One region of the Oceanobacillus alkalisoli genome, then DNA from elsewhere that is predicted to be linked to it. Evidence: riboswitches for the same ligand, from Rfam matches in the RefSeq annotation. Region 1 holds a riboswitch; the other holds the start of a gene.
What was found. Region 1 has a riboswitch for S-adenosylmethionine ahead of L3V42_RS04090 (PLP-dependent aspartate aminotransferase family protein). Riboswitches for the same ligand answer to the same signal wherever they lie in the genome.
Positions count from the first base shown of each region.

Region 1 (4,219 bases):
CTCAAGCCGTTCTTCGTAATCGCTATGTTCTTGAATGAAGTCTTCTATTTCCAGGTTTGTAATATTTTCCTTCGCCACTTCCATAATGTCATTCGCACCAATTGTGACAAGAACAATATTCGCTTCTTCCAGCGCTTCAATGATTTCAGGTTGCCCTAAACGGATTAAAAGCTGATCCGTCCGGTTACCAGGTATACCAAAGTTTTCAAATGTCGCAATTTCTTCTTCCTGGTTTAATGAGCGTTCTAAAATTCCTACATAACCGCCGCTATTTGTCGTATCACCGACTCCGCGGGTGAGTGAATCCCCAATCGCGACTATTTTTACTTCACGCTGAAAAATCCTTCCGAACGTATCTTTAACGACGTGGGATAGCCGTTGGGAAAAGCTGTTTTCTTCCTCTGCCGTTTCCTCTACCTCATCCTGGTCATCTTGAATTGGTTCAGTTTCTTCCATTAATTCTTCTTCGTTCTCCTCAGGGATTAAAGGCTGGTTTAATGCCGGGGGCTGACTATCTATATAATAAAGTATTCCTATTGTTAAAAGAATGATTGCAAAAAGGATAAATAATATTTTTTTCATCGTATCACACCTATAATCTGTCTACTACCAGTATAAAACGTGGATTTAATTTGTCTACTATTCTCTACTTACCCTATTATACTACTCCTAAAAAACTTAAGTTAAACAAGAGGAAGGGAGGAGACAAAAAAAGAAACGAACGCACCTGGCATTCGTTTCTTTCTGAAAGCTCCATTTCTATATTTCAATTGTCTCTTTTGCTGCTTTACTGCCGCGAATACGGTCCAATTCACTCGCAATGGACTTGCTTTCAACCACCTGAATGCCTGCAGCTTGCGCATGTTCAGCTGTAGCGTCATCAGCGTTAGTTTCAAGCCAAAGAATCTTGCTTTCTTTATTGATAAGCTGCTCGATGATTTCTTTTGGAAGCTCCTCTGCGTTTACGACAAGTGCATCAAGGGATCCGGAAACATCGCTCAATTGTTCCGCATTTTCAACAGCTATTACTTCAAAACCGTAGTTCCTTAGTTTTTTCTCTGTCGCATCTTCAACGCCAGCAACCGCAATTGCTTTCTTGCGTAACCCTTCTGAACGATCAAAAGGCGAATGGAGCAGCCAGTTTACTGCATCTTCTGCTGTCGGTGTGATTTGCGGTGCCTCGCCAGTTGCTTTTGCAATTGCTTGGTCAAGGTCTTTTAAAATATCTTTTGTTGATTCAAGACCAATTGACAAGCGGACGAGTTCTTCCGGTGTACCGCTCTTTTTCAAATCTTCCGCATTTAGCTGCTGGTGTGTCGTTGAAGCAGGGTGGATGATCAAGGATTTCGAATCTCCAACGTTTGCCACATGGGACCAAAGCGTAATGCTATCGATGAGTTTACGTCCCGCTTCCCGACCACCTTTAATACCGAATGTAATGATGGAACCTGCACCGCGTTTTAAATATTTCTTCCCTAATTCATAGGAAGGGTGCTCTTCAAGACCTGGATAGTTGACCCATTCTACTGCCGGATGGTTTTTCAAATAAGAGACGACATCTTTCGTATTCTCCAAGTGACGGTCGATTCGCACTTGTAAAGACTCAAGCCCTTGGATGAACGTGAAAGCACTCTTTGGACTTAATGAAGCACCAATGTCACGTAATAGTTGGACACGTAACTTTGTTGCAAATGCAGCTGGTCCAACGTCAACGTATTTTAAGCCTTTATAGCTCTCGTCCGGTGTTGTGAACTCAGGGAAACGCGGGTTATCCCAGTTGAAGCGTCCACCGTCTACAACGACTCCACCAATAGTTGTACCGTGACCGCCAATCCATTTCGTTGCGGAATGGATGACGATATCGGCACCCCAGCTAATTGGTTTTGTAATGAATGGGGTTGCGAACGTGTTGTCGATGATGAGCGGGAGTCCATTTTCATGTGCGATTTCGGCAACTGCTTCAATATCGAATACGTTTAAGCTCGGGTTCGTGATCGTTTCACCGAAGATTGCTTTCGTGTTGTCGGTAATTGCTGCACGGAAATTCTCTGGGTTTGTCCCGTCGACTAGTTTGAAGTTGATTCCGTATTTTGGCAATGTATTCAGGAAAAGGTTATACGTTCCACCGTAAAGGTTGCTATCTGCAATAATTTCGTCACCTGTTCCAGCGATATTTAAAATAGCGAGTGTAATGGCAGCCATTCCAGAAGATGTTGCTACTGCTCCAACACCATCTTCAAGATCTGAGATTCGTTGTTCAAAAGCTGCCACCGTCGGGTTCGTGATCCGTGTGTAGACGTTTCCTGGAGTTGTAAGTCCAAAAACACCCTGCGCATGCTCTGTACTTGGGAAAACGTAGGAAGTTGTTTCGTAAATAGGTACTGCTCTTGCTCCGGAAGCTGAATCTGGCTCCTCTTGACCTGCGTGAAGGGCTTGTGTTTCTAAATCGAAAATATTGAATTCTGACATTGTATTTCCTCCTTGGTTTTTTAAAATATGTAGTTCGTTTGTTCTGGAGAGAGGGATAATGAAAACGCCCTCTTCCTTAAGAAGAGGGCGTATAGTTTACTATACATGTCCTCTTCTTATCTTCCAGATCAGGTTAGATCTGTAGGAATTAGCACCATTAAAAGTAAAAGTTGCTTACTTCAAGGTTGCCGGGCTTCATCGGGCCTAATCCCTCCGCCGCTCTTGATAAGAAGATTTCTAACTTAAAATTTTCAGGAAAAGCGCTAACTGCGCTACTTGAAAATCTTTTATAAATTTACTGATGATTATAACGCCTTCCTCAACCGAATGTCAACCCCTTTAGTTGGTTTTCTTAAAAAAGATTTTAGCGTGGGGACAGATGGAGACAAGGGGGTCAGAGATCTTGTCCCAGGCGTCGCGGGACATTGGGGTCAGAGAAACTGTCCCGCTGGTGACTGGGACAAATGCTCTGACCCCAAGACCCTAAGCAAAGTTTTTCCTCAGTTTTATGTTTTTGCACGTTTTTTTGCTGGGTGATGATAAACCGAACTTAAATAAAGAATGAGTGCAAACCAGATAAATAAGAAGGCGATAAAATTTTCCATTGAAAAAGGTTCATGATAGACGAACACACCGAGGAAAAGCATCATTGTCGGTGTGATAAATTGTAAGATCCCTACCATGGATAATGGAATTGCCCTGGCACCACTTGCAAATAATAAAAGAGGAATCGCAGTGGCAATTCCTGCTCCGACAAGTAACAGATTTGTCCCTGAAATAGCTGGTGAGAGTGTGAAAGCTTGAGCCGGAAGCAGGAAAAGATAGCCTGCTGCAATCGGGGTGACAAGCATTGTTTCAACCGTAAGCCCGTGAGTTGCACTAATGTTGATTTTCTTTTTTAACAGACCGTAAATTGCAAAGCTTGTAGCAAGGGCAAGAGAGACCCAAGGGAATACGCCGCTAGAAATTGTCAGATAGAGAACACTTACGATACAGAGCAAAAAAGCGAACCCTTGCCGCATCGTAACTTGTTCCCTTAAGACGACAATACCTAAGAAAATGCTCATTAATGGATTAATATAATAGCCGAGACTTGCTTGGAGGACGTATCCATTCGCGACTGCCCAAATAAATAAAAACCAATTGGTCGAGATGAGGACGGAAGCAGCTGCAATAGCTAATAAGTTCTTGGGATTTCGTAATAAACTCTGGCACGTAGCGAGGAATGACCAAAATTGCTTGAGTGTGAGCAGTAAAGCGATCATGAAAATGAACGACCAGACAATCCGATGGGCGAGCGTTTCCATCGGATTCACATGGTCAAGAAGTTTCCAGTATATGGTCAAGAAACCCCAGAGCAAATACGCGCTAAGCGTATATAGCGTACCTAACTTCATCTCCTTTGACTCCATCGCCACAACCTCCTTCCGATTCCTCTGTTAAGTATAAAAACAATATTAAGACTAATTACGCAAAAACTCAAGAATCGGGACACGGGGTCAGAGGTTTTGTCCCGGCTATCGTGGCGGGACATTGGGGTCAGTGTAGCCGTCCCACTGGGACAAATGCTCTGACCCCAAGTCCCACTTCCAACTATAGAAACCGCTTTCATTAAAGGCGTTTTTCTTGTATGCTAGTAATAGAAGTAATGCTTCATGAATTGTCATATTTTCGAGTAGGAGAATAAAGGGGAGGAAGCACATGGCAAACAAATATCAGAGATTTGAAACGGCAGTGATTCACGAGGGAT
Region 1 covers NZ_JAKNRA010000001.1:908,069-912,287, reverse strand. Annotated here, with positions in the region: gene L3V42_RS04095 (SGNH/GDSL hydrolase family protein) at 1-582, opposite strand, end outside; gene L3V42_RS04090 (PLP-dependent aspartate aminotransferase family protein) at 760-2,469, opposite strand; SAM riboswitch class I at 2,583-2,701, opposite strand; gene rarD (EamA family transporter RarD) at 2,976-3,881, opposite strand; gene megL (methionine gamma-lyase) at 4,171-4,219, shown strand, end outside.

Region 2 (4,219 bases), on a different contig from region 1:
CAGCGGGACAGGGGGGCAGAGCGAGGCTGCTGAAAAACATATTTTGGAAATTATTTTTCCCACTTTGATAACCAAAATCGAGTGAAAACAGGTATTTATTCCCCACTTTTATAGGTTATTTTACATGAAATTTGGGAATCGGTTTCCATTCGCTTGAAATTAGTGTACTTTTTCAGCAGCCTCGGGCAGAGCACTTGTCCCACTGTATTTTCGTAATTAGTATAGAAATGTAATTAATAAAACAGCTCGAACACCTTAGTATCCGAACTGCTCTTTTCATGGATGGATGTTAATAGCCTGATCCTCTGCCCCATCTGCTAATGCTTTCGTCACTTCTCCGATAAAAGTTCTGGTTGCTGTACACATGAATTTATCTTTTCGATAGATAATGCCAATTTCCCTTTGTGGGGTTGGATTTAGTATTTTCACAGTTTTTATATCTTGATTATTTAAATTTTCCAAGTACGGCAGTGGTAAAATGGGTGCGCCCATTCCTTTTTCCGTCAGTTGGATAATTGATTCCAACGTTGTCAGCTCAAGTGCCGGATTAATCGTGATCCCGACCATTCGAGCGTAGCCCTCCATTAATTGCCGAAGTTGATAATTTTCCGGCATAAGTATTAATGGGATATTGGTAATTTGATCAAAGTTTATTGCCGGCTTCATCGCAAGTGGATGACCCTTGGGAACAGCAAGTGCCAGTTCCTCTGTATATAATGAAATTTCCTCCAACTCATCATTTCCGTTCGGCAGGAACGTAAGACCAAGATCCAGTTCATTTTCCAGTATGCTTCTTTCAATCTCTTCTGTCCGCAGTCCTTGGACAGACAGTTCGATATTCGGATAAAGACCTTTGAAGCGAACTAGTGCAGGAGGAAGTAGGTAATTCATACAAGTAAGCAAGGATCCGATGGTAAGCCTTCCTCTTTCCAACCCATTCAGTTCTCCAATTGCTGCTTGTGCTTGTTCCAATTCATAGAAAACCTGCTTACTATGTTTATACAAAATCTTTCCCGCTTCCGTTAGAGCTGTCTTTTTCCCTATCCGATCAAAGAGCGGTATGCCTACCTCACTTTCCAATACTTTGATTTGCTGGCTTAATGTCGGCTGAGCAATATTCAACTTCTCAGCAGCTCTCGTAAAATGTAATTCTTCACATACCGTCATGAAATATTCTAGCTGTCTTAATTCCATTAAGTCCCTCCTCCATCTTTCTCATCATCTAAACATCTATTTACCGAACAACCTCAATAACTTTCCATTATCCCCATTAAATCATAACCCGCCCCACCTGTATAGAAATCGGGACAAGTGCTCTGCCCCACTGGAACATGGGGTCAGAGCACTTGTCCCGATTCAGCACTTTAATCATAGGTTTTCATAAACTATTACGGGCTAATTTTATAATAGGGAGTGGCTTCAATGAGTAGAATCAACTTTCAATCATTTACCGGCTACGTCACGAGTATAGAAGACTTTCCAATGTATCCGCCTAATGATAATTTCGGTTGTTACAAGTTTATATCTGTTCAGAATGATGCCGGTGCTGTTGTTAACTTTGTTGCAGGACCAGATACGTTCTTCTTGTACCAAGAAAAAATCCAAGTCGGAGATCAAATCACTGGTTATTACGACGGAGATGCTCCGGCAATTCTAATTTATCCACCCCAATACCGGGCATTAGTTATCGTGAAAGAAAATCCGTATAGCCATGTAAAGGTGAGTTATTTCAATGATCAATTAATTAGCAGTGATGGCACTTTACAGCTAAATATCGGCCGTGATACACAGATTCAATTAACAAACGGGCAAGACTTCAAACAAAGTCCAGCTGGCAGAAATTTAATTGTTGTTTATGGTGCGACGACAAAGAGTATCCCAGCCCAAACAACCCCTTATGAAATAATCATTTTTTGCCGGTGAGCTGGGACAGGGGGTCAGAGCGAGGCTGCTGGAAAACATATTTTGGAAATTATTTTTCCTACTTTGATAACCAAAATCGAGTGAAAACAGGTATCTATTCTCCACTTTCATAGGTTATTTTACATGAAATTTGGGAATCGGTTTCCATTCGCTTGAAATTAGTGTACTTTTTCAGCAGCCTCGGTCAGAGCGCTTGTCCCAGTTGGGACAAATGCTCTGACTCCCTGTCCCAAATTAAGCTTGACTTTCTTTTCATTTCGGTATATTGTATTATTTAAATAATTTCATAATGTTTTTTCTTATCCAGAGAGGTGGAGGGACTGGCCCTATGAGACCTCGGCAACAGGCTTTTTTAGTACTGTGCCAATTCCAGGAGCATGCATTTGCTCAGAAGATAAGAAGAGTCGGAGATACGATACCAAACCCTCTTCTTATTTCAAGAAGAGGGTTTTTATAATTTTAGGAGGAGATGAAGTTGACGACAATTCAAGCAACTACAGAACTACAAAAAGCAATCTCACTGCTGAAAGAAAAAGAATGGGTTGATCTGACCCACACTTTCGGCCCGGATTCACCGCATTTTGCAGCCTTTGATGATGCGGCATTCAAGACACTTTACAATCATGACGATGGTTTCTTTGCTCAACAGTTCTCTTTTGCAGGACAATATGGAACACATATTGATGCTCCCGTTCATTTCGTCAGAGACCAGCGCTACCTTGATGAACTTGAATTAAAAGAGCTTGTCTTACCGCTCGTTGTCATTGATAAATCAACGGAAGCAGCAAATAACAACGATTTCACCTTGACGAAAGAAGATATTATCGGGTTCGAAGCCATCCACGGTGAAATTGAGGCAGGGACATTTGTCGCCTTACGCACCGATTGGAGCAAGCGTTGGCCGGATAAAGATCGGTTTGAAAATAAAGATGAAGACGGTAATCCACACCTTCCCGGCTGGGGAATTGACGCTCTCGAATTCCTATTTGAAGAAAGAAAAATTAAAGCAGTCGGCCACGAAACCTTTGACACGGATTCCGCTGTCGACGCTGCAAAAAACGGCAGGCTCATCGGGGAATATTACGTACTGGAACAAGACACCTATCAGATCGAACTGCTGAGAAATCTAGATCAAGTTCCGACAAAGGGCGCCGTCATCTTCAATATCGTTCCAAAGCCTGAAAAAGCAAGTGGATTCCCTGTACGATCGTTCGCAATACTACCTTAAAATAAAACTAAAATCAGAAAGAGGATGATTTTCATGACAAAAACATTAGTAAAAGCTCCATTCAAGGCAGACCATGTAGGAAGTTTATTACGACCGGACAATTTGCACCAGGCAAGAAAAGATGCAAAAGAAGGCAAGATTACCCCAGCAGAATTACGTGAAATTGAAACAGAGGAAATCAAGCGTATTGTTGATAAGCAAATTGAAGTAGGATTAGAAGCAGTGACCGACGGAGAGTTCCGCCGTACCTGGTGGCACCTCGATTTCCTGGAAGGCTTAAATGGAATTGAAGGTTACGAAACAGAAAAAGGCTACCAATTTGCCGATACAGAAACCGAGCGCTATCACGTACGTAACACTGGGAAAATTTCCTTTAATCCAGATCATCCATTCATCAAAGACTTTATCGAATTTAAAGAAATTGTTGGGGATCGCGCCATTCCAAAGCAGACGATTCCAAGCCCAAACCAGTTATTCGAAGCCGGCATCCGCAACCCGGAAATTTATCCAGATCTTGAGGATTATGCCAACGATATCATCCAAACCTACCGTGACGCTGTAAAAGCCTTTTACGATGCTGGAGTTCGTTACTTGCAGCTTGATGACGTCTATATCGCGGGACTTTCCTCCACTGATTTCCAATTGGTTGACTCCGGCGGCTACACGAAAAAAGCTTTAATTGAGCTTGCCGTTCGTATTGTTAATGAAAGTATTGCGGATCGACCGGATGATTTGTTCATCACAACACATCTCTGCCGCGGGAATTATCAATCGACTTGGGCATTCCAAGGAAGCTATGCTGAAATTGCAAGCACCTTATTCGCTAAAGAAAAAGTAGACGGCTTTTTCTTAGAGTACGATGATGAGCGTTCCGGTTCCTTCGAGCCACTTAAACATGTACCAAAAGACGGCGCACAAGTCGTTATCGGAGCAGTGACTTCGAAATTCGGTGAACTGGAAGATAAAGAAGTAATCAAAAATAAAATCCAGGAAGCTTCTAAGTATGTACCGCTAGAACAAATTGCACTAAGCCCGCAATGCGGATTCGCCTCCACTCATCACGGCAAC
Region 2 covers NZ_JAKNRA010000005.1:28,494-32,712, forward strand. Annotated here, with positions in the region: gene L3V42_RS08660 (LysR family transcriptional regulator) at 277-1,194, opposite strand; gene L3V42_RS08665 (hypothetical protein) at 1,423-1,923, shown strand; SAM riboswitch class I at 2,220-2,324, shown strand; gene L3V42_RS08670 (cyclase family protein) at 2,399-3,151, shown strand; gene L3V42_RS08675 (5-methyltetrahydropteroyltriglutamate--homocysteine S-methyltransferase) at 3,185-4,219, shown strand, end outside.
Region 2: another riboswitch for S-adenosylmethionine. It lies ahead of L3V42_RS08670 (cyclase family protein); the one in region 1 lies ahead of L3V42_RS04090 (PLP-dependent aspartate aminotransferase family protein).